2 regions of the Streptomyces sp. NPDC002580 genome follow, and region 2 is predicted to be linked to the other one. Evidence: predicted binding sites of a transcription regulator. Region 2 holds the regulator's gene; the other holds the start of a gene.
The links. The regulator HspR, encoded in region 2, represses chaperone genes until heat shock. The targets are predictions, from matches to a motif close to TTGAGNNNNNNNNNCTCAA.

Region 1: the regulator HspR is predicted to act here: its motif matches at 3,919-3,937, upstream of lon (endopeptidase La).

What each region holds. Positions count from the first base shown of each region.
Region 1 is NZ_JBIAQZ010000007.1:359,346-369,457, reverse strand. Features, by position in the region: gene ACFYW7_RS23220 (MarR family winged helix-turn-helix transcriptional regulator) at 1-250, opposite strand, end outside; gene ACFYW7_RS23215 (lysozyme) at 551-1,381, shown strand; gene lon (endopeptidase La) at 1,482-3,896, opposite strand; gene ACFYW7_RS23205 (hypothetical protein) at 4,257-4,538, shown strand; gene ACFYW7_RS23200 (spermidine synthase) at 5,391-6,068, shown strand; gene ACFYW7_RS23195 (response regulator transcription factor) at 6,182-6,919, shown strand; gene ACFYW7_RS23190 (ATP-binding protein) at 6,983-8,116, shown strand; gene ACFYW7_RS23185 (multifunctional oxoglutarate decarboxylase/oxoglutarate dehydrogenase thiamine pyrophosphate-binding subunit/dihydrolipoyllysine-residue succinyltransferase subunit) at 8,398-10,112, shown strand, end outside.
Region 2 is NZ_JBIAQZ010000003.1:430,333-440,444, reverse strand. Features, by position in the region: gene ACFYW7_RS12940 (sugar ABC transporter substrate-binding protein) at 190-1,311, opposite strand; gene ACFYW7_RS12935 (heat shock protein transcriptional repressor HspR) at 2,656-3,108, opposite strand; gene dnaJ (molecular chaperone DnaJ) at 3,116-4,303, opposite strand; gene grpE (nucleotide exchange factor GrpE) at 4,337-4,996, opposite strand; gene dnaK (molecular chaperone DnaK) at 4,993-6,837, opposite strand; gene ACFYW7_RS12915 (MraY family glycosyltransferase) at 6,985-8,100, opposite strand; gene ACFYW7_RS12910 ((Fe-S)-binding protein) at 8,366-10,112, shown strand, end outside.

The DNA.
Region 1 (10,112 bases), on a different contig from region 2:
CCGTGGCCCGCTGCCGGCCGCACTCCTCCAGGCGGACGAGGAGCCCGTACGCGGCGGACTCCAGGTCCGGATGGACCTCGCGGGCCATCTCCCCCTGGTTGGCTCGGGCGCGGCGCAGGAACACGGTCAACTCGCGTTCCAGGGAGAGGAACTCGCGCTCCACGCCACCGTGCTCCGCGGGCCGGTCCATACCTCTTCCCGGCACGCCGGATTCGGCCGGACGCCCGCCGTCGTTCGCGTCCTCGTGCACGTCAGCACCCCTGACCCGGTTTCCCGATCCTGAAAGTTTCTGCCAGAACTCACCGTTGCCGCAGCTCCGCCAGTATTTCGCAGGCGTAGACCAACGGCAGCCTCCGGCCCCCCTTCCACGCCGCCCCCGCCGTGCGTAGCTTCCTTGCCAGACACTTTTTTACTGGCATGCGCACGCCACTCCAGGTCGGGAACGGCCTGATCCCCCTTCGGCACGCGTGCCCGCGCTGTCCCCCCACCGAGCTCCGTCGAGCTCCACCGAGTCACCCGCGGAGCTCCCTCGCCCTTCGGAGGCACGCATATGCCCGTGCACAGATCCGGAACGGCCCACCGCCGACGCCTGCTCGCGGTAGGAACCCTGCTCGCCGCCTTCTCCCTCCTCTCCCCTCTCCCCTCCTCCTCCGCTGCCGCCGCCACCGACATCCCCGACCGCGGCTCCGCCCACATGGGCATGGGGGTCATAGCCCACGACGGCGAGGACGGTACGCCGACCAGCGGTGACGCCGTCCAGACCGAAGGCGTGGACGTCTCCGGCCACCAGGGCAACGTCGCCTGGGCGACGCTGTGGAACAGCGGCGTGCGGTGGGCCTACACCAAGGCGACCGAGGGGACGTACTACACGAACCCGTACTTCGCCCAGCAGTACAACGGCTCCTACAACGTCGGCATGATCCGCGGCTCGTACCACTTCGGGACCCCGGACACCACGACCGGTGCCGCCCAGGCCAACTACTTCGTCGACCACGGCGGCGGCTGGTCCAGGGACGGCAGGACGCTGCCCGGTGTCCTCGACATCGAGTGGAACCCGTACGGGGCGGCCTGCTACGGCAAGACACAGAGCGCGATGGTCAGCTGGATCGGCAGCTTCCTCGCCCAGTACAAGGCCCGTACCGGGCGGGACGCGGTGATCTACACGGCCACCACCTGGTGGACCCAGTGCACCGGCGACCACGCCGGTTTCGCCTCCGCCAACCCGCTGTGGATCGCGCGCTACGCCTCCGCTCCGGGGACGCTCCCGGCGGGCTGGGGGTACTACACGATGTGGCAGTACACGTCGTCCGGACCGACGGTCGGGGACCACGACAAGTTCAACGGCGCGCCGGACCGGGTCGTGGCGCTGGCCAACGGCTGACGCCGCACACGGTCCCCGTACGGTCCACGCGCGATCCCCGCGCACGGCGAAGGCCCGGGCCTCCCTCACGGGACCCGGGCCTTCCCCTCCGGCAGTGGCGTCACGCCGCTACCGGAACCTCCGGCGCCGCGCCGTTCGTCGCCGGCGACAGCGCCAGCTCCAGGACCTGGCGGACGTCCGTGACGGCATGGACGTCGAGCTTCTCCAGGACCTCGGCAGGGACGTCGTCCAGATCGGCCTCGTTCCGCTTCGGGATGATCACCGTCGTGACACCCGCCCGGTGTGCGGCGAGCAGCTTCTGCTTCACGCCGCCGATGGGCAGGACCCGGCCCGTCAACGAGACCTCGCCGGTCATGGCCACGTCGGTGCGGACCGGCCGGCCGGACAGGAGCGACGCGAGGGCGGTCGTCATCGTGACGCCCGCGCTCGGGCCGTCCTTGGGCACCGCGCCCGCCGGGAAGTGGATGTGCGCGCCCCTGTCCTTCAGGTCGCCGACCGGCAGTTCGAGCTCCGCGCCGTGCGAGCGCAGGAAGGAGAGCGCGATCTGAGCCGACTCCTTCATCACGTCGCCCAGCTGACCCGTGAGGGTCAGACCCGCCGCGCCCGTCTCCGGGTCGGCCAGTGACGCCTCCACGTAGAGGACGTCGCCGCCCGCGCCGGTCACGGCCAGACCGGTGGCGACACCGGGCACCGCCGTACGGCGCTCGGCCGGGTCCTGAGCGGACTCGGGCACGTGGTGCGGACGTCCGATGAGTCCGCGCAGGTCGGCCTCTGTCACCGTGAACGGCAGCTCCCGGTCGCCCAGTTCGTGCTGGGCGGCGACCTTGCGCAGCAGCCGGGCGATGCCCCGCTCCAGGTTGCGCACGCCCGCTTCCCGGGTGTACTCCCCGGCGAGCCTGCGCAGCGCGCTCTCGTCGAGGACGACCTCGCCCTTCTCCAGGCCAGCCCGCTCCAGTTGGCGCGGCAGCAGGTGGTCCCGGGCGATGACGACCTTCTCGTCCTCGGTGTAGCCGTCGAGACGGACCAGCTCCATACGGTCGAGCAGGGCCTCCGGAATGGCTTCGAGCACGTTGGCCGTGGCGAGGAACACGACGTCGGAGAGGTCGAGTTCGACCTCCAGGTAGTGGTCGCGGAAGGTGTGGTTCTGCGCCGGGTCGAGGACTTCGAGCAGCGCCGCCGCCGGGTCGCCCCGGAAATCGGAGCCGACCTTGTCGATCTCGTCGAGCAGGACCACCGGGTTCATCGACCCGGCCTCCTTGACCGCCCGGACGATCCGGCCGGGCAGGGCGCCGACGTACGTACGCCGGTGTCCGCGGATCTCGGCCTCGTCCCGCACGCCGCCGAGGGCGACCCGGACGAACTTGCGGCCCATGGCGTGCGCGACGGACTCGCCGAGCGAGGTCTTGCCGACACCGGGCGGGCCGACGAGCGCGAGGACGGCACCGCCGCGCCGTCCGCCGACGACCCCGAGGCCGCGGTCGGAGCGCCGCTTGCGCACCGCGAGGTACTCGGTGATGCGCTCCTTCACGTCCTCCAGGCCGGCGTGCTCGGCGTCGAGCACGGCCTGGGCGCCCCGGATGTCGTACGCGTCCTCGGTGCGCTCGTTCCACGGCAGCTCCAGGACGGTGTCGAGCCAGGTGCGGATCCAGCTGCCCTCGGGCGACTGGTCGCTGGACCGCTCCAGCTTCTCGACCTCCTTGAGGGCGGCCTCCCGAACGTGTCCCGGAAGGTCGGCGGCCTCGACGCGGGCGCGGTAGTCGTCCGACTCCTCCTCGCCGTCCTCGCCGTTGAGATCGCGCAGTTCCTTGCGTACGGCTTCCAGCTGGCGCCGCAGCAGGAACTCGCGCTGCTGCTTGTCGACGCCCTCCTGGACGTCCTTGGCGATGGACTCGGCGACGTCCTGCTCGGCCAGGTGCTCGCGGAGCTGCTCGGTGGCGAGCTTCAGCCGGGCCACCGGGTCGGCGGTCTCGAGGAGCTCGACCTTCTGCTCGACGGACAGGAACGGTGAGTAACCGGAATTGTCGGCGAGGGCGGAGACGTCGTCGATCTGCTGCACCCGGTCCACCACCTGCCAGGCGGCGCGCTTGCGCAGCCAGCTGGTGGCCAGGGCCTTGTACTCCTTCACGAGGTCGGCGACCCGGCCGGGCAGCGGGTCGGGCACGGTCTCGTCGATCCGGGTGCCCTCGACCCAGAGCGCGGCGCCGGGACCCGTCGTCCCCGCGCCCACCCTCACCCGGCCACGCCCGCGGATCAGCGCGCCCGGGTCGCCGTCGGCCAGCCGGCCGACCTGCTCGACGGTGCCGAGCACTCCGGTGCTCGCGTAGGTCCCGTCGATGCGCGGCACCAGGAGTACCTGAGGCTTGCCGGGCGTTGAACGGGCGGCGGCCTGGGCCGCCTCCACCGCGGCACGCACATCGGTGTCGTTCAGATCCAGCGGGACCACCATTCCGGGCAGCACGACCTCGTCGTCGAGCGGCAGCACGGGCAAGGTGAGTGATGCGGACGTCGAAGCCATGATCTCCCCTACGGCAGTCAAGTTGAGCTATGCCGACTCAATGCTTGGGAGCCCCGCAATGTTCCCCAGGCGCTGTTCGCTGTGAGCGATCACTTCCGATCCGTGCCGCCCAGGACGGATCACCGCTGGTCATGGGCCGTGGTCCCGATCGGTTGCCGGTCCTGCGGGCTGCCGTCGCCGGTGGTCCGCGGAGGGTGGCCGGTGCGGGAGCCGGTCCCGGCAGACGCGCCGTCGCCCATCGCCCGTCCGCCGTCGCCCTCCGCCCGTGCCCCGGGCGGCGCGAGGCGGCACGGACGGGGACGGCCGCTCCCGGCCGATGATCGGGATGCGGGGTGGCCGCGCGCCTTGGAAAGTGGAGTCATGAACCATCACCACACCCAGCACACGTCGTTCGACATCGACCGCCGGCTCGTCACGGCCGGTGCCGTGCTCACCGCGGCCGGTGCCGTGGTGGCCTGCACCGGCATGGCCGTCATGGCCGTCGCCGTGTTCACCGCCGGCCAGCGCATGATCCGCGCCATGGACGTGCCGCCGGCCCAGCAGGCGGCCATGAAGTGGCAACAGGCCAAGGAGGCGTCCCGGGCGGGCGTGCAGGCATGGCACTCCGCTTCCGACGCCCAGAACGGATCGATGGCCCGCTAGGCCTTGTCGTCCCATTCCCGCCCGCCTCCGGGCGACGACGGGAAGGTGACGACAGGACCTGGACCCCGTCCCGCCCGCCGGCCCTCGAGGACCGCCGAACACCGGTCGTCCGACCCCTGCCCGGACGGAATCACCGTGGGGCCGACCGGTCCGGGCGCGCCCGGTGCGGCCGGCTCGCGGACGGCGCCGTCCCCCGACCGGCTCAACCTCCTCGTCCTCTTCAGAAAGAGGGACGGGCGCTCCTGAACAAGGGGAGGCGCTCCTGAGCCGGCCGGCACGTGCCCGAACAGGAGGACACCGGCCGCCCGCGCGGTGCCGGTCCGACGCATCAGCGCCGCCGGCGCCGGCAGGACACCGGCCGCGCACGGTGAGGCGACCCCGCCGACGATCCGCAGGGCGCTCGCGACCGGCAAGAGCGCAGGTCGGCGCGCGACGTCCGTACCGGACGCCTCGTGCGGGGCGTGGACGAGCGACGGGTGCGCGTGGTCGGCGCCATAGAAGGGGACGGCGAGAACGATCGCCTACCCGAAAGCGCGGGACGTACTCCTAGGGATCCGCAGAAGCCGCCGGACACGGAATCCGTCGGACCGCAGGGCGAGGACCTCCGGCCGCCCACCGCGTCAACCCGTGCGACGCACGGTCACCCCCGCGATCGCCGGAGAGGTCGGATCGCGCCCGCACCACCAGGAGACCCGGACCCCATCGGCGGTCGGCGGCACGGCACGACGGCGGACGACCGCGGAGAGCTGCGGACAGAACCCCACGGCTGCGGACGAAGGCGGTCGGACGCGAGGCGGGGCGTCCTCGAAAAATCCGGCCACCCGTCCCGGTGAAAATGCCAGGATGGCGGCCATGACCACCTCGTACGACACGCCCGTGGTGATCGACCGACGTCAAGGCCCGTACGGCGAGGTCGTGCTGCGGAGCCACGGCGCACTGCTGCAGATCATCTCCAACGGGTGCTTCCTGATGGACACGTCCGACGGCCGTTCCGAGCGCCTGCTCGTGGACGCCGCGTTCGACGCCCTGGACGGCCGCCCGGAACCGAGCGTGCTGATCGGCGGGCTCGGCGTCGGGTTCTCGCTCGCGCACGCCGCGGCGGACGACCGCTGGGGGCGCATCAGTGTTGTCGAGCGCGAACGGGCGATCATCGACTGGCACCGGGACGGACCGCTGTCCGGAATCTCGGCCGAGGCGCTCGCGGACCCGCGCACCGAGATCATCGAGACCGATCTCCTCGATTACGTCAATGAGATCTCCGCCACGTTCGACGCGCTCTGCCTCGACATCGACAACGGACCCGACTGGACGGTCACCGAGGGCAACGCGGGGTTGTACGGAAAGTCCGGACTGGCAAGCTGCGCACGGGCGTTGAGGCCTGGCGGCGTACTCGCCGTGTGGTCGGCCCAGCCCTCTCCGGAATTTGAAGGATCGCTGCGGAATGCCGGATTTCAACGGGTCCGCACCGAAGTGATCCCCGTTGCCCGGGGCGTTCCCGACGTGGTGCATCTCGCGGTAAGGCCTGGATAGCCGAGGCGCGGTGCCTGCCCGTACCCTGCTTGCCTGACGCGGATCATTCAAGCGTCAAGCGCAGTCATGGGATCACCCCACGGATTCCGGAAAGCACACTTCAGGGGCGGGCGATGGAGCAGACACACACCTCCCAGAACGGCACTGCGGCGACCCCGGGCGCTCAGCGCCGGGTCCTGGTCGTCGAGGACGACCCGACGATCGTCGACGCCATTGCGGCCCGCCTGAGAGCCGAGGGATTCCTCGTGCAAACCGCGGGCGACGGTCCGGCCGCCGTCGACACCGCCGAGGCCTGGCAGCCCGATCTGCTGATCCTCGACATCATGCTGCCCGGCTTCGACGGTCTGGAGGTCTGCCGTCGTGTGCAGGCCGCCCGCCCGGTGCCGGTCCTGATGCTCACGGCGCGCGACGACGAGACCGACATGCTGGTCGGGCTCGGGGTCGGCGCCGACGACTACATGACCAAGCCGTTCTCCATGCGGGAACTGGCGGCTCGCGTGCACGTCCTGCTCCGCAGGGTCGAGCGCGCGGTGGTCGCGGCCTCCACCCCGCGCAGCGGCATCCTGCGCCTCGGCGAGCTGGAGATCGACCACGCGCAGCGCCGGGTCCGGGTGCGCAGCGAGGACGTCCACCTCACGCCCACCGAGTTCGATCTCCTCGTCTGCCTCGCGAACACCCCGCGTGCCGTACTGTCGCGCGAGCAGTTGCTCGCCGAGGTGTGGGACTGGGCGGACGCCTCCGGCACCCGGACCGTCGACAGTCACATCAAGGCGCTGCGTCGCAAGATCGGTGCCGACCGGATCCGTACGGTCCACGGCGTGGGCTACGCACTGGAGACCCCGACTCCCTGAGCCGGGCCTCCGTCGGAACGTTCGGGACCCGCGTGACCGGGACCAGCGTGAGGGGCTGATGTGATGAGCGGACCAGGACAGCGCGGGTTCGGCCAGCGAGCGGTCCGGCAGCGCCGGAGCGCGGGCCCCTGGGCCGGCGTGCGGCCCTTCTCGATCAAGACGAAGCTGGGCACGCTGGTCGTCGTCTCCGTGCTCATCACCACGGGCCTGTCGATGATCGCCGTGCACACCAAGACGGAGATCCGCTTCATCACGGTCTTCTCGATGATCGCCACACTGCTGATCACGCAGTTCGTCGCGCATTCGCTCACCGCGCCGCTGGACGAGATGAACGCGGTGGCCCGCTCCATATCGCACGGCGACTACACCCGCCGGGTGCGTGACGACCGGCGGGACGAGCTGGGCGACCTGGCCGAGACGATCAACCTCATGGCGGACGAGCTGGAGGCGCAGGACCGCCAGCGCAAGGAACTCGTGGCGAACGTCTCGCACGAGCTGCGCACCCCCATCGCGGGCCTGCGCGCCGTCCTGGAGAACGTCGTGGACGGGGTCTCGGCCGCCGACCCCGAGACGATGCGCACGGCGCTGAAGCAGACGGAGCGGCTCGGCCGACTCGTGGAGACACTTCTCGACCTGTCGCGGCTGGACAACGGCGTCGTACCACTGCGCAGGCGGCGCTTCGAGGTGTGGCCGTATCTCTCCGGTGTGCTGAAGGAGGCCAACATGGTCGCCTCCGCGCGCGCGGAGATGACCTCGGGTTCCGGCGGCGGTCACACCCGCACGGACGTCCACCTGCACCTCGACGTGTCGCCGCCGGAGCTGACCGCGCACGCGGACCCGGAGCGGATCCACCAGGTCGTGGCGAATCTCATCGACAACGCGGTCAAGCACAGCCCGCCGCACGGACGGGTGACGGTGAAGGCCCGGCGGGGCGACCACCCGGAGTCGCTGGCGCTGGAGGTCCTGGACGAGGGGCCCGGCATCCCGAAGTCGGAGTGGCACCGCGTCTTCGAGCGGTTCAACCGGGGACGGGTGCCCTCACCGCACGGTCCGGGCAGCGACGGCGGTACGGGCCTGGGGCTCGCCATCGCCCGCTGGGCGGTCGATCTGCACGGCGGCCGGATAGGAGTGGCCGAATCCGAGCGGGGTTGCCGGATCCAGGTCACCCTTCCGGGACTCCCTTCTCTGCCAAGTTGACGTAAAGTTCGAACCGGAGTCGCAAGATCCGTCGTTGTCGCCGTCGGCGTACACGTGTGATCAGGCACAGGGCCGCGCGAAGGATGCCGTGGCCCCTGGTCGACGTACCCATTCCGAAGCGGAACCTCGCTTGTTTCCCGCCATTTCCACAGCCGAAACGCGGATTCCGATGTGACTTGCGCGACGTTGGACGGGCCCGGCCTGACCTTCTCGGCCAGGGAGGCGTAGCCTTTATTCCCGCTGTCCATCACCTTGTGAAGCGGAAGAGGGCGGTTACCGCCGTGTCGCCACAGTCCCCCAGTAACTCATCGAGCGTCTCGACCGAGGACCAAGCCGGGAAGAACCCTGCTGCCGCCTTCGGTGCCAACGAGTGGCTCGTCGACGAGATCTATCAGCAGTACCTCCAGGACCCGAATTCGGTAGACCGAGCCTGGTGGGACTTCTTCGCCGATTACAAGCCCGGGGCGCCCGCCGCCTCGGCTCCGGCGGGTACTGCGGCCGCGGGGGCCGCAGGGACCACCACGTCCGCGCCTGCCGCGCCGGCCGCCTCCGTGCCGCCCGCGGCACGCCAGGCTCCTCCCCAGGCCGCGCCCGCGCCCGCTCCGGTCGCCGCTCCCGCGGCTCCGAAGCCCGCCGCGGCCGCCCCGGCTCCCGTGAAGGCCGCTCCGGCCGTCGCGCAGCCGAAGGCCGAGCCGGCCGGCGGAGCGCCCGAGGGCCCCGAGTACGTCACCCTGCGCGGTCCCGCCGGTGCCGTCGCGAAGAACATGAACGCCTCGCTGGAGCTGCCCACGGCCACGTCCGTGCGCGCGGTCCCGGTGAAGCTGCTCTTCGACAACCGCATCGTCATCAACAACCACCTGAAGCGCGCCCGGGGCGGGAAGATCTCCTTCACCCACCTCATCGGCTACGCGATGGTGCAGGCCATCAAGGCCATGCCGTCGATGAACTGGCACTTCGTGGAGAAGGACGGGAAGCCCACCCTCGTCAAGCCCGCGCACATCAACTTCGGCCTCGCCATCGACCTGGTGAAGCCCAACGGTGACCGCCAGCTGGTCGTCGCGGGCATCAAGAAGGCCGAGACGCTGAACTTCTTCGAGTTCTGGCAGGCCTACGAGGACATCGTCCGCCGTGCCCGTGACGGCAAGCTGACGATGGACGACTTCACCGGTGTCACGGTCTCCCTGACCAACCCCGGCGGCCTCGGCACCGTCCACTCGGTCCCGCGTCTGATGCCCGGACAGTCGGTCATCATGGGCGTCGGCTCGATGGACTACCCGGCGGAGTTCCAGGGCACCTCCCAGGACACCCTGAACAAGCTCGGCATCGCGAAGGTCATGACGCTCACGTCGACCTACGACCACCGGGTCATCCAGGGCGCGGCCTCGGGCGAGTTCCTGCGCGTCGTCGCGAACTCCCTGCTCGGCGAGAACGGCTTCTACGACGAGATCTTCGAGTCGCTGCGCATCCCCTACGAGCCGGTCCGCTGGCTCAAGGACATCGACGCCTCGCACGACGACGACGTCACGAAGGCCGCCCGCGTCTTCGAGCTGATCCACTCCTACCGGGTCCGCGGCCACGTCATGGCCGACACCGACCCGCTGGAGTACAAGCAGCGCAAGCACCCCGACCTCGACATCACCGAGCACGGGCTCACCCTGTGGGACCTGGAGCGCGAGTTCGCGGTCGGCGGTTTCGCGGGCAAGTCCCTGATGCGGCTGCGCGACATCCTCGGTGTCCTGCGCGACTCGTACTGCCGCACCACCGGCGTCGAGTTCATGCACATCCAGGACCCGAAGCAGCGCAAGTGGATCCAGGACCGCATCGAGCGCCCGCACAGCAAGCCGGAGCGCGAGGAGCAGCTGCGCATCCTGCGCCGGCTGAACGCCGCGGAGGCCTTCGAGACCTTCCTGCAGACGAAGTACGTCGGCCAGAAGCGCTTCTCCCTGGAGGGCGGCGAGTCCGTCATCCCGCTCCTGGACGCCGTCATCGACAGCGC
Region 2 (10,112 bases):
AGGGCTTTCCCCGCCGCCCGTCACAACGGCGAGGACCCCGTGCCCGCGGGCCGGTCGGCGGGTGCCGGAGCGGACCCCGGGCGACGTACACGCTGACGCGCGCACCCCGCCCAGGACCGGAACCCGTGGTGCCGGCCGTGCCCACCGCCCCGCCTCGGGCGGTTCGGCGGGCACCCGGCCCGAGTGGGCCTACTTGAGACCGATGGCGTTGCAGGCCGACTTGTACGGCGCCGTGCAGATCTGCTGGACGGTGTAGATGCTGTCCTGGATCACCGTGTCCTCGATGTTCTCCGCGGTGAGGTCCACCACGGGCACGAGCTGCGCCGGGATGTTCTTGTCCGTGGGACTGTCGACCTTGTCGCGGGTCAGGGCGTCGAACTCGATCGAACGGCCCTGGACCCTCGCGACCGCCATCTCGGCGGCGGCGCTGGCCTCCTGCGGGTACGACTTGTACACGCTCATGTACTGGTCGCCCTTGATGATCCGCTGGACGGCGATCAGCTCGGCGTCCTGGCCGGTCACCGGCGGAACCTTGCTGACACCGGCGGCCTTGAAGACGTCGATGACGGCGCCCGCGATGCCGTCGTTCGCGGCGTAGACACCGGCGATGTTGCTGAGGCCGACCTCCTGGATGGACTTCTCCATGTTGGCCTTGGCGTTGACCGGGTTCCAGTCCTTGGTGTCCCACCTCTTGGCGAGGACCACCTTGTCCTCGAGCTCGGTCAGGGCACCGGCCTTGAACTGCTTCGCGTTCGGGTCGGTCAGCGAGCCGTTCATCATGATGATCTTCTTCGAGGCCGCGCCGGCGCCCAGCGCGCCGACCAGGGCCTTGCCCTGGACCTCGCCGACCAGCTCGTTGTCGAAGGAGATGTACGCGTCGATCGGGCCCTGGGCCAGGCGGTCGTACGCGATGACGGGGATGCCGGCGTCCTTGGCCGCGCGCACGCCCTTCGCGATCGTCACCGAGTCCACCGCGTCCACCAGGATCACGTCGACCTTGTCGTCCACCAGCTGCTGCATCTGCCGCAGCTGCTTCGCCGCGTCCTGCTCGGCGTTGTAGTAGGCGACCTCGCCCTTCTTCTCGGTGAGCTTCGTCACCGTGTCCTTGATGATCTTGTAGTCAAACTTCTCGTAACGGGTGTTTTCCTTCTCAGGAAGCAGCAGGCCGACCGTGATGTCGTTGCCCTTGGTGGCGCTTGCCGTGGCGTCGCTCTCTCCGAACCCCATGCCGCAGCCGGCGAGGGAGAGGGCCGAAGCGGAGGCCGCCAGAGATATGACGGTACGGCGGAGACCAGTGTTACGAGTGTTCACATCAGGTGCCTTCCGGGCGAGGTTGCAGCATTGCGACCCAGGTGGCTGAAAGCCAACGCGGCGATCACCTCAGCGTCAAGGAGTAACCACTTAACGAGATGGCAACGGCGTTTCGTGTTCCACAAGTGAACACGACGGGAAGAGACTACGCCCAACCGTCGAGAAATCCCCTCAGCTTCATCTTCCGTCTTCCACCCGTACAGCCAACTCCCGTGCTCACGGCTCATGATCGTCAGCGGCATTTTACCGATCGTTGACCATCGGGCGGCCCGGAGGAGCGCGGGAACAGAGCCGTCGACGCGATGCGGAGCTGTCCCGCGCCCCGCGTCCACCGCCGTGGACGACCCCCTCTCGACGGCCCGCGCGGCCGACGCCACAGTGACGAACCGCACATCACCCCCCCATAAGCGGCAGCCTCGCGCGAACACCCTGTTTGCGGGCGTACCGGGGAAGACGCCCCGGGGCCGGCGGGAACCGGAACGAGAGCCCCGACGGAATGCGGACCCGCCGGACGGCATCGGATGGCGTCGGGAAACGAACGCGAACCGCTCCTCGCCGACTCCGTGAGAACACCTCGACCACTCGACCTGAAACACCCCTTTCCGCCATTCTCTCCATAAAGCACATTCCGCACATCGAATTCACCAACCGGACAGAATAGACAAACGCCGCCTTCGGGTATGAAGCATCCGTCTCCCCCGTCACCGACAGGATCAAGCCACTTCGTCTACGGGGCTTTCGGTGATGTCCGGCTCCGACACCCGCGCGACCGAACTCGCCCGGTAGCCGAACAAGGCGCCACTCCCCGGGGACAACCGGTCTTACGGCGCCCAGAAGACGGCACGGCCCGGGCAGGACCGCTCACGACGAAGGCCGGCTCGGACACGGGCACCGCCCTCCCCGCGACCGTCGCGACCTGCTCCGACGAGGTCCGGGTCGACGACAGGGCGGACGGTGTGCGGCGCGGGCGGCGCGGCGGGCGGACAGGGACGTCACCGCGCTCCACGGAACCCGGCCCGCGGCACCCCGGGCGCAGGCGGACGGCCCGCCTCGGCGCTCGGCTCCGCGCGGTGCAGGAACGCGTCCCGACCGGGACGGCCGCGACCCCCTCGCGCGACGGCGGACGCGGCGGTGGAATCCGGCCACGGCGGCGTGGAACGCGCGCGCCACGAGACGAAGGAAGGAAGAAGGGGAAGCGGGGAGGAGGGTGCGAGGCCGCGCCCCGCGCACGGCCCCAGAGCATCCGGGCCCGGCCCGGCTCCGCCCCGGGCATGCCGAAGGGGCCCGGCGGTTCGGACGAACCGCCGGGCCCCTTCGGGCCGTTCACGTACTGCTCGGGCCGTACTACTCGGGCTGGCGCTTGGGACGCCACACCACCAGCGCGCTGGTCTGCTGGACCTCCTGGTACGGGACCAGGTCGCGTCGGTAGGAGGCGTGCACGGCGGCCTCGCGCTGCCGCATGGCGGCGGCGGCCCCGTCGAGGGCCGACTCCATCTCCGCGACACGGGACTGGAGCGCGGCCACCTGGTTCTCCAGCTCGATGATGCGCTTGATGCCGGCGAGGTTGATGCCCTCGTCCTGCGACAGCTGCTGGACGGTGCGCAGCAGCTCGATGTCACGGGCCGAGTAGCGACGGCCCCGGCCGGCCGTGCGGTCGGGGGAGACCAGGCCGAGCCGGTCGTACTGACGCAGGGTCTGCGGGTGCAACCCGGAGAGCTGGGCCGCCACCGAGATGACGTAGACCGGTGTCTCCTCGGTCAGTTCGTACGGGTTGCGCCGACGACCGGACGTGTCCATGGCTCCGTCATGCTCCCTTCGCGGCCTGGAACAGCTCCGCCCGCGGATCCTCACCCGCGGTCGCCTCGCGATACGCCTCCAGCGCGTCACGAGCCTTGTCGGACAGGTCCTCGGGCACCGCCACCTCGACGGTGACGAGCAGGTCGCCCCGCGTGCCGTCCTTGCGGACCGCGCCCCTGCCCCGGGCGCGCATGGTGCGTCCGTTGGGAGTGCCCGGCGGCAGCTTCAGCGTCACCGAGGGCCCGCCCAGCGTCGGCACCTTCACCTCGCCGCCCAGCGCCGCCTCCACGAAGGTGACGGGCACGGTGACGGTGAGGTTGTCGTCCTTGCGGCCGAAGACCGGGTGGGCGTCCACGTGGACCGTGACGTACAGGTCGCCGGCCGGACCGCCCCGCTCACCCGGCGCGCCCTTGCCCCGCAGCCGGATCCGCTGGTTGTCGCTGACGCCCGCCGGAATGCGGACCTGCATGGTGCGGGACGACTTGGCCCGGCCGCTGCCCTTGCACTCCATGCAGGGGTGCTCGGCGATCAGGCCGCGGCCCTTGCAGTCCGGGCAGGGGTCCGTCAGCGAGAACCCGCCGCCGGAGCCCCGGGCCACCTGTCCGGTGCCGACGCAGGTCGGGCACACGCGCGGTGTGCCGTTCTTGTCGCCGGTGCCCGTGCAGGCCTTGCAGGGCGCCTGGGAGGTCATGCGCAGCGGAACGGTCGCGCCGTCCACCGCCTCCGTGAAGGACAGCGTGACCTCGGTGTCGATGTCCTGGCCGCGCCGGGGCTGCGTCCGCGGGCCCGCGGGCCCGCCGCTGCGGTTGAACAGGCCCCCGAAGACGTCGCCTATGCCGCCGCCGAAGCCGCCGGCTCCTCCCGCTCCCTGTCCCTGGGGGCCGCCTCCGAAGAGGTCACCCAGGTCGAAGTTGAAGTTGCCGCCGCCCGCGCCGGGACCGGGCCGGAAGCCACCGTTGCCGAAGAGGGCGCGTGCCTCGTCGTACTCCTTGCGCTTCTTGGAGTCGCCGAGCACGTCGTTCGCCTCGGAGATCTCCTTGAAGCGCTCCTCGGCCTTGACGTTGCCCTTGTTGGCGTCCGGGTGGAACTCGCGGGCGAGCTTCCGGTACGCCTTCTTGATCTCGGCCTCGGTGGCGTCCTTCGGGACGCCGAGGACCTTGTAGAAGTCCTTCTCGATGAAGTCCTTGGTGCTCATCCCCGACGTCCCTCCTCCCTCGTCCGTTCAAGCTCAGCCCTCGTCCGGGCCACCGCTCTCCTTGTCATCGGCCGTCTCGGCCGATTCCTCGGCCTTGACCGGCGGCGCCCCGGGCTGCGGCTCGGCGACGGCCACCCGCGCGGGGCGGATGGTGCGCTCGCCGAAGCGATACCCCGGCTGCAGAATCGCCACGCACGTCGTCTCGGTGACGTCCGGCGCGTACGAGTGCATCAGGGCCTCGTGGATCGTCGGGTCGAAGGGCTCGCCCTCCTTGCCGAACTGCTGGAGCCCCATCTTCGCCGCGACGGTCTCGAGCGACTCGGCGACGGACTTGAATCCGCCGACGAGCTCGCCGTGGTCACGCGCGCGGCCGATGTCGTCGAGCACGGGCAGGAGCTCGGTCAGGAGGCTCGCGACGGCGACCTCCCTGACCGCGATCCGGTCGCGCTCGACCCGGCGGCGGTAGTTCTGGAACTCGGCCTGGAGCCGCTGGAGGTCCGCGGTGCGCTCGGCGAGTGCCATGCGCGCCTGGTCCAGCTGGGCCGTCAGGCCGACCAACTGTGCTGCTGCGTCCCCGTCCGGGGCCGCCGCCCCCTCCGCAGAGGGGGTGGCGGACTGCGGCTCGGCGTCGTCAGAGGTGGCGCCGGAAGGGACGTCGGGCTGCTCTTCGAAGCCCGGGGTCTCCTCCGTCACGCGGCACCGTCCCGGCGGTCCTCGTCGACGATCTCCGCGTCGACGACGTCGTCGTCGCCCTTCGGGGCCTCGGCGCCGGGGGCGTCGCCGCCACCGGCCTGGGCGGCCTGGGCGTCGGCGTACATGGCCTGGCCGAGCTTCTGCGAGACCGCGGCGACCTTCTCGGTGGCGGTGCGGATCTCGGCGGCGTCCTCGCCCTTGAGCGCGGCCTTCAGCTCCTCGACGGACGCCTCGACCTCGGTCTTGACGTCACCGGGGACCTTGTCCTCGTTGTCCTTGAGGAACTTCTCCGTCTGGTAGACGAGCTGCTCGCCCTGGTTGCGGGTCTCGGCGGCCTCGCGGCGGGCGTGGTCCTCGTCCGCGTACTTCTCGGCCTCCTGGCGCATCCGGTCGACCTCGTCGCGCGGCAGCGAGGAGCCGCCGGTGACGGTCATCTTCTGCTCCTTGCCCGTGCCGAGGTCCTTCGCGGTCACGTGCATGATGCCGTTGGCGTCGATGTCGAAGGCGACCTCGATCTGCGGGACACCACGCGGGGCCGGCGGCAGACCGGTCAGCTCGAACATCCCGAGCTTCTTGTTGTACGCCGCGATCTCGCGCTCGCCCTGGTAGACCTGGATCTGGACGGACGGCTGGTTGTCCTCGGCCGTCGTGAAGATCTCGGAGCGCTTGGTCGGGATCGTGGTGTTGCGCTCGATGAGCTTGGTCATGATCCCTCCCTTGGTCTCGATACCGAGGGACAGCGGGGTCACGTCGAGGAGCAGGACGTCCTTGACCTCACCCTTGAGGACACCGGCCTGGAGGGCGGCGCCGATGGCGACGACCTCGTCCGGGTTCACGCCCTTGTTGGCCTCGTTGCCGCCGGTCAGCTCCTTGACGAGCTCGGCGACGGCGGGCATACGGGTGGAGCCACCGACGAGAACGACGTGGTCGATCTCGGACAGCTGGATGCCGGCGTCCTTGATGACGTTGTGGAACGGCGTCTTGCAACGCTCCAGAAGGTCGGCCGTCAGCTGCTGGAACTGGGCGCGCGTGAGCTTCTCGTCCAGGTGCAGCGGGCCCTCGGCGGAAGCCGTGATGTAGGGCAGGTTGATCGAGGTCTCGGTGGACGAGGACAGCTCGATCTTGGCCTTCTCCGCGGCTTCGCGCAGACGCTGGAGGGCCATCTTGTCCTTGGCGAGGTCCACACCGTGACCGGAGCGGAACTGCTGGACCAGGTAGTCCATGACCCGCTGGTCCCAGTCGTCACCACCGAGGTGGTTGTCACCGTTGGTGGCCTTCACCTCGACGACGCCGTCGCCGATCTCCAGGAGGGACACGTCGAAGGTGCCGCCACCGAGGTCGAAGACGAGGATCGTCTGGTCGTCCTTGTCGAGGCCGTAAGCGAGCGCCGCCGCGGTGGGCTCGTTGACGATACGAAGGACGTTGAGGCCGGCGATCTCGCCGGCTTCCTTCGTCGCCTGACGCTCGGAGTCGTTGAAGTACGCCGGGACGGTGATGACCGCGTCGGCCACCTTCTCGCCCAGGTACGCCTCGGCGTCGCGCTTCAGCTTCTGCAGGATGAAGGCGCTCATCTGCTGCGGGTTGAAGCTCTTGCCGTCGAGCTCGATCTTCCAGTCCGTGCCCATGTGACGCTTCACCGAACGGATGGTCCGGTCCACGTTCGTGACCGCCTGGCGCTTGGCGACCTCGCCGACGAGCACCTCACCGTTCTTCGCGAAGGCGACGACGGACGGCGTGGTCCTGGCGCCCTCGGCGTTGGTGATGACGGTGGGCTCGCCGCCCTCCAGAACGCTGACGACTGAGTTAGTCGTGCCCAGGTCGATGCCGACCGCACGTGCCATTTCGATTCCTCCAGCAATGACTTGAGTGGAACGGACTCAAGTGTGCACGACGTCCGCCTCCCGGTCAACAGACCTGAGTCATGGGGGCTCAACTCTTATCCGTTCCTTACGCGCAGGTAGCCTCTGGCCTGCACTTTTCTCTCAGAGTCAGTGCACCCTCACGGCGTCCGGAGCCGCCGGACGAGGCCGCCCCGGCCGGTACGAGGCTCTGGGGACAGGCCCCCCGGGAGCTGGGATCGCATGCGGAGGGGACCGGCGGGGACGGGGGCCCGGACGAACGGCCGCCGCGACGGCGACCAGCAGCACGGCACCGGCCGGCCACCAGGCGGCCCCCGCCCCCAGCCACCCCAGATCGATGGAGAGCCCGACCAGCGCACCCGCGAAGGCGGCGATCCCCGTCACGACCATGACCCCCTGCCGGGTCAGTCCCGCCCGCCGCAGCCGGTGCACCAGATGGTCCGGAGCCGACCGCAGCAGCGGCCGCCCCGCCCGCCGCCGCGACACGAGGACCAGGACGGCGTCGGCGCTGACCACGGCCGTCAGCGCGAACCCGGCACCGAACCCGGGCCCGGCGGACCCCTCGGCGTGCACCAGCACCACCGCCGAGGCCAGCACGAACCCGGCGAACAGCGACCCGCACCGCCCCGGCGCGATCCGGGCCGGCGGCCAGCCGTGCATGAGGAAGCCGGTGAGGGCGGCGGCCAGCACGCTGAGCAGCGCCGCGAGCCCGTCCATGAACTCGGCGGCCGCGCACCCGCTGAGCGCGAAGGCGGTGATGGCGGCGACGGTCCCCATCACCCCGTCGGCGTGATCGAGCGAGCGGAAGGCGTGGGTCACCAGGACGATCCAGACGACGGCCAGCACACCTCCCGGCACCCCCAGTTCGCCGTAGGGCACGGTCAGCGCGGCGGCACCGGCGACGACGGCCACCCGCACCACCGGCGGCACCGGCAGCAGGTCGGCGGTCAGGCCGAGCAGGGCGACCACGATCCCGGCGAGCAGCAGGCGCCCGGCCTCCGGCCCGAGCGGGGCGGCCCCGGTCCAGTCGCCGACCCAGCCGACGCAGGCCGTCCCGACCACCACGGCGACACCGCCGAGCACCGGAGCGGGCCGCCCCCTGCCCGGCGCCCGCGGTCTCGCCCGGCGGGAGGGAAGCCCCGTCCCGTCGATCACGCCGAGGCGCAGGGAGAAGGACCGCAGCAGCGCGGCGAGCGCGGCGGCGAGGAGCAGAGCGGCCGCGGCGGCCGCGATTCCGTACAGCACATCGCTAATTTAGGGGTAGTTGTCACAGTATTGTGCGAATAACACGATCAGCTTTACGTGTCCTGTCGCCCCGGGGCGAAACAGGCCTTCTGCCCGCGTTCGGCGCCGCCGGTCAGGCTTCCCTCAGCGACGCAGATCACCGCACCTCTGGCTACAGTGCGGCGAAAGAAGTGGGTAGTCTCAGACGGACTGCATAAGTTACCGCTTAGTAATCACTTCGAGGTCGCCCTCGAAGCAACACCTCGCAGGCCCGAGGAGCCCCCGAATGCAACTCGCCGCGATCATTGTGTCGCTGGTCCTGACCGTGGTCGGCGTCGCGCTTCTCGCACGCGCCATCGGCCAGTTCGTCCGCTACTTCAAGTTGGGACAGCCCGTCCCCGCCGGGAGCCGGACCGACAACCCCTACCAGCGCAGCGTGACGCTGGTCCGGGAGTTCCTCGGCCACACCCGGATGAACCGGTGGGGCATCGTGGGCTTCGCCCACTGGTTCGTCGCCATCGGCTTCCTGACGCTGCCGCCGACCCTGGCCCAGGCCTTCGGGCAGCTCTTCCAGGCCGACTGGACGCTGCCCGTCGTCGGAGACTTCCTGCCGCTCGAGATGTACACCGAGTTCATCGGTGTCATGACCATCCTCGGCATCCTCGTCCTGATGGCGATCCGGCTGCTGAGCCTGCCCTCGCGCCCCGGCCGCAAGTCCCGCTTCGCGGGCTCGAAGTCCGGCCAGGCGTACTTCGTCGAGTACGTCATCCTCACCATCGGCCTCGCCATCTACACGCTGCGCGGCCTCGAGGGCGCGATCCACCACGTGGAGGGCTACGAGGCCGCGTACTTCGCCTCGTACCCGCTGGTCCTGGCCTTCAAGGGCCTGAGCGTCGGCACACTGCAGAACCTGATCTACCTGGTCGCGATGATCAAGATCAGCGTCTCGTTCATCTGGATGATCGTGGTCTCGCTGAACACGAACATGGGCGTGGCCTGGCACCGGTTCCTGGGCTTCCCGAACATCTGGTTCAAGCGCGAGGCGAACGGCGGGACGGCCCTCGGCGCGCTCCAGCCGATGACCTCGGGCGGCAAGGCCATCGACTTCACCGACCCCGGTGACGACGACGTCTTCGGTGTCTCCCAGGTCGAGCAGTTCTCCTGGAAGGGCCTGCTCGACTTCTCCACCTGCACCGAGTGCGGCCGCTGCCAGTCGCAGTGCCCCGCCTGGAACACCGGCAAGCCGCTCTCCCCGAAGCTCCTGATCATGTCCCTGCGCGACCACGCGCACGCCAAGGCCCCGTACCTGCTGGCCGGCGGCGGCAAGGACATGGAGGGCGCGGAGAAGGCGACCGAGGAGCAGCTCAAGGACGTCCCGGCGGCGGCCCTCGCCGAGGCCGAGCGCCCCCTGATCGGCACCCTCGAAGAGAACGGCGTCATCGACCCGGACGTCCTGTGGTCCTGCACCACCTGCGGCGCCTGCGTCGAGCAGTGCCCGGTCGACATCGAGCACATCGACCACATCGTCGACATGCGCCGCTACCAGGTGATGATCGAGAGCGCGTTCCCGTCCGAGGCGGGCACGATGCTCAAGAACCTGGAGAAGAAGGGCAACCCCTGGGGTCTGGCCAAGAAGCAGCGCCTCGAGTGGACCAAGGAGGTCGACTTCGAGATCCCCGTCGTCGGCCGCGACATCGAGGACCTGACCGAGGTCGAGTACCTCTACTGGGTCGGCTGCGCCGGCGCCCTGGAGGACCGCGCGAAGAAGACCACCAAGGCCTTCGCGGAGCTCCTGCACATGGCGGGCGTCAAGTTCGCGATCATGGGCGGCGACGAGAAGTGCACCGGTGACTCCGCCCGCCGTCTCGGCAACGAGCCCCTGTTCCAGGAGCTCGGCATGGAGAACGTCGCCGCGCTGAACATGGCGTTCGGCGAGGACGACGAGGACGAGTCGACCAAGAAGCCGAAGACGGCGAAGAAGATCGTCGCCACCTGCCCGCACTGCCTCAACACGATCGGCAACGAGTACCCGC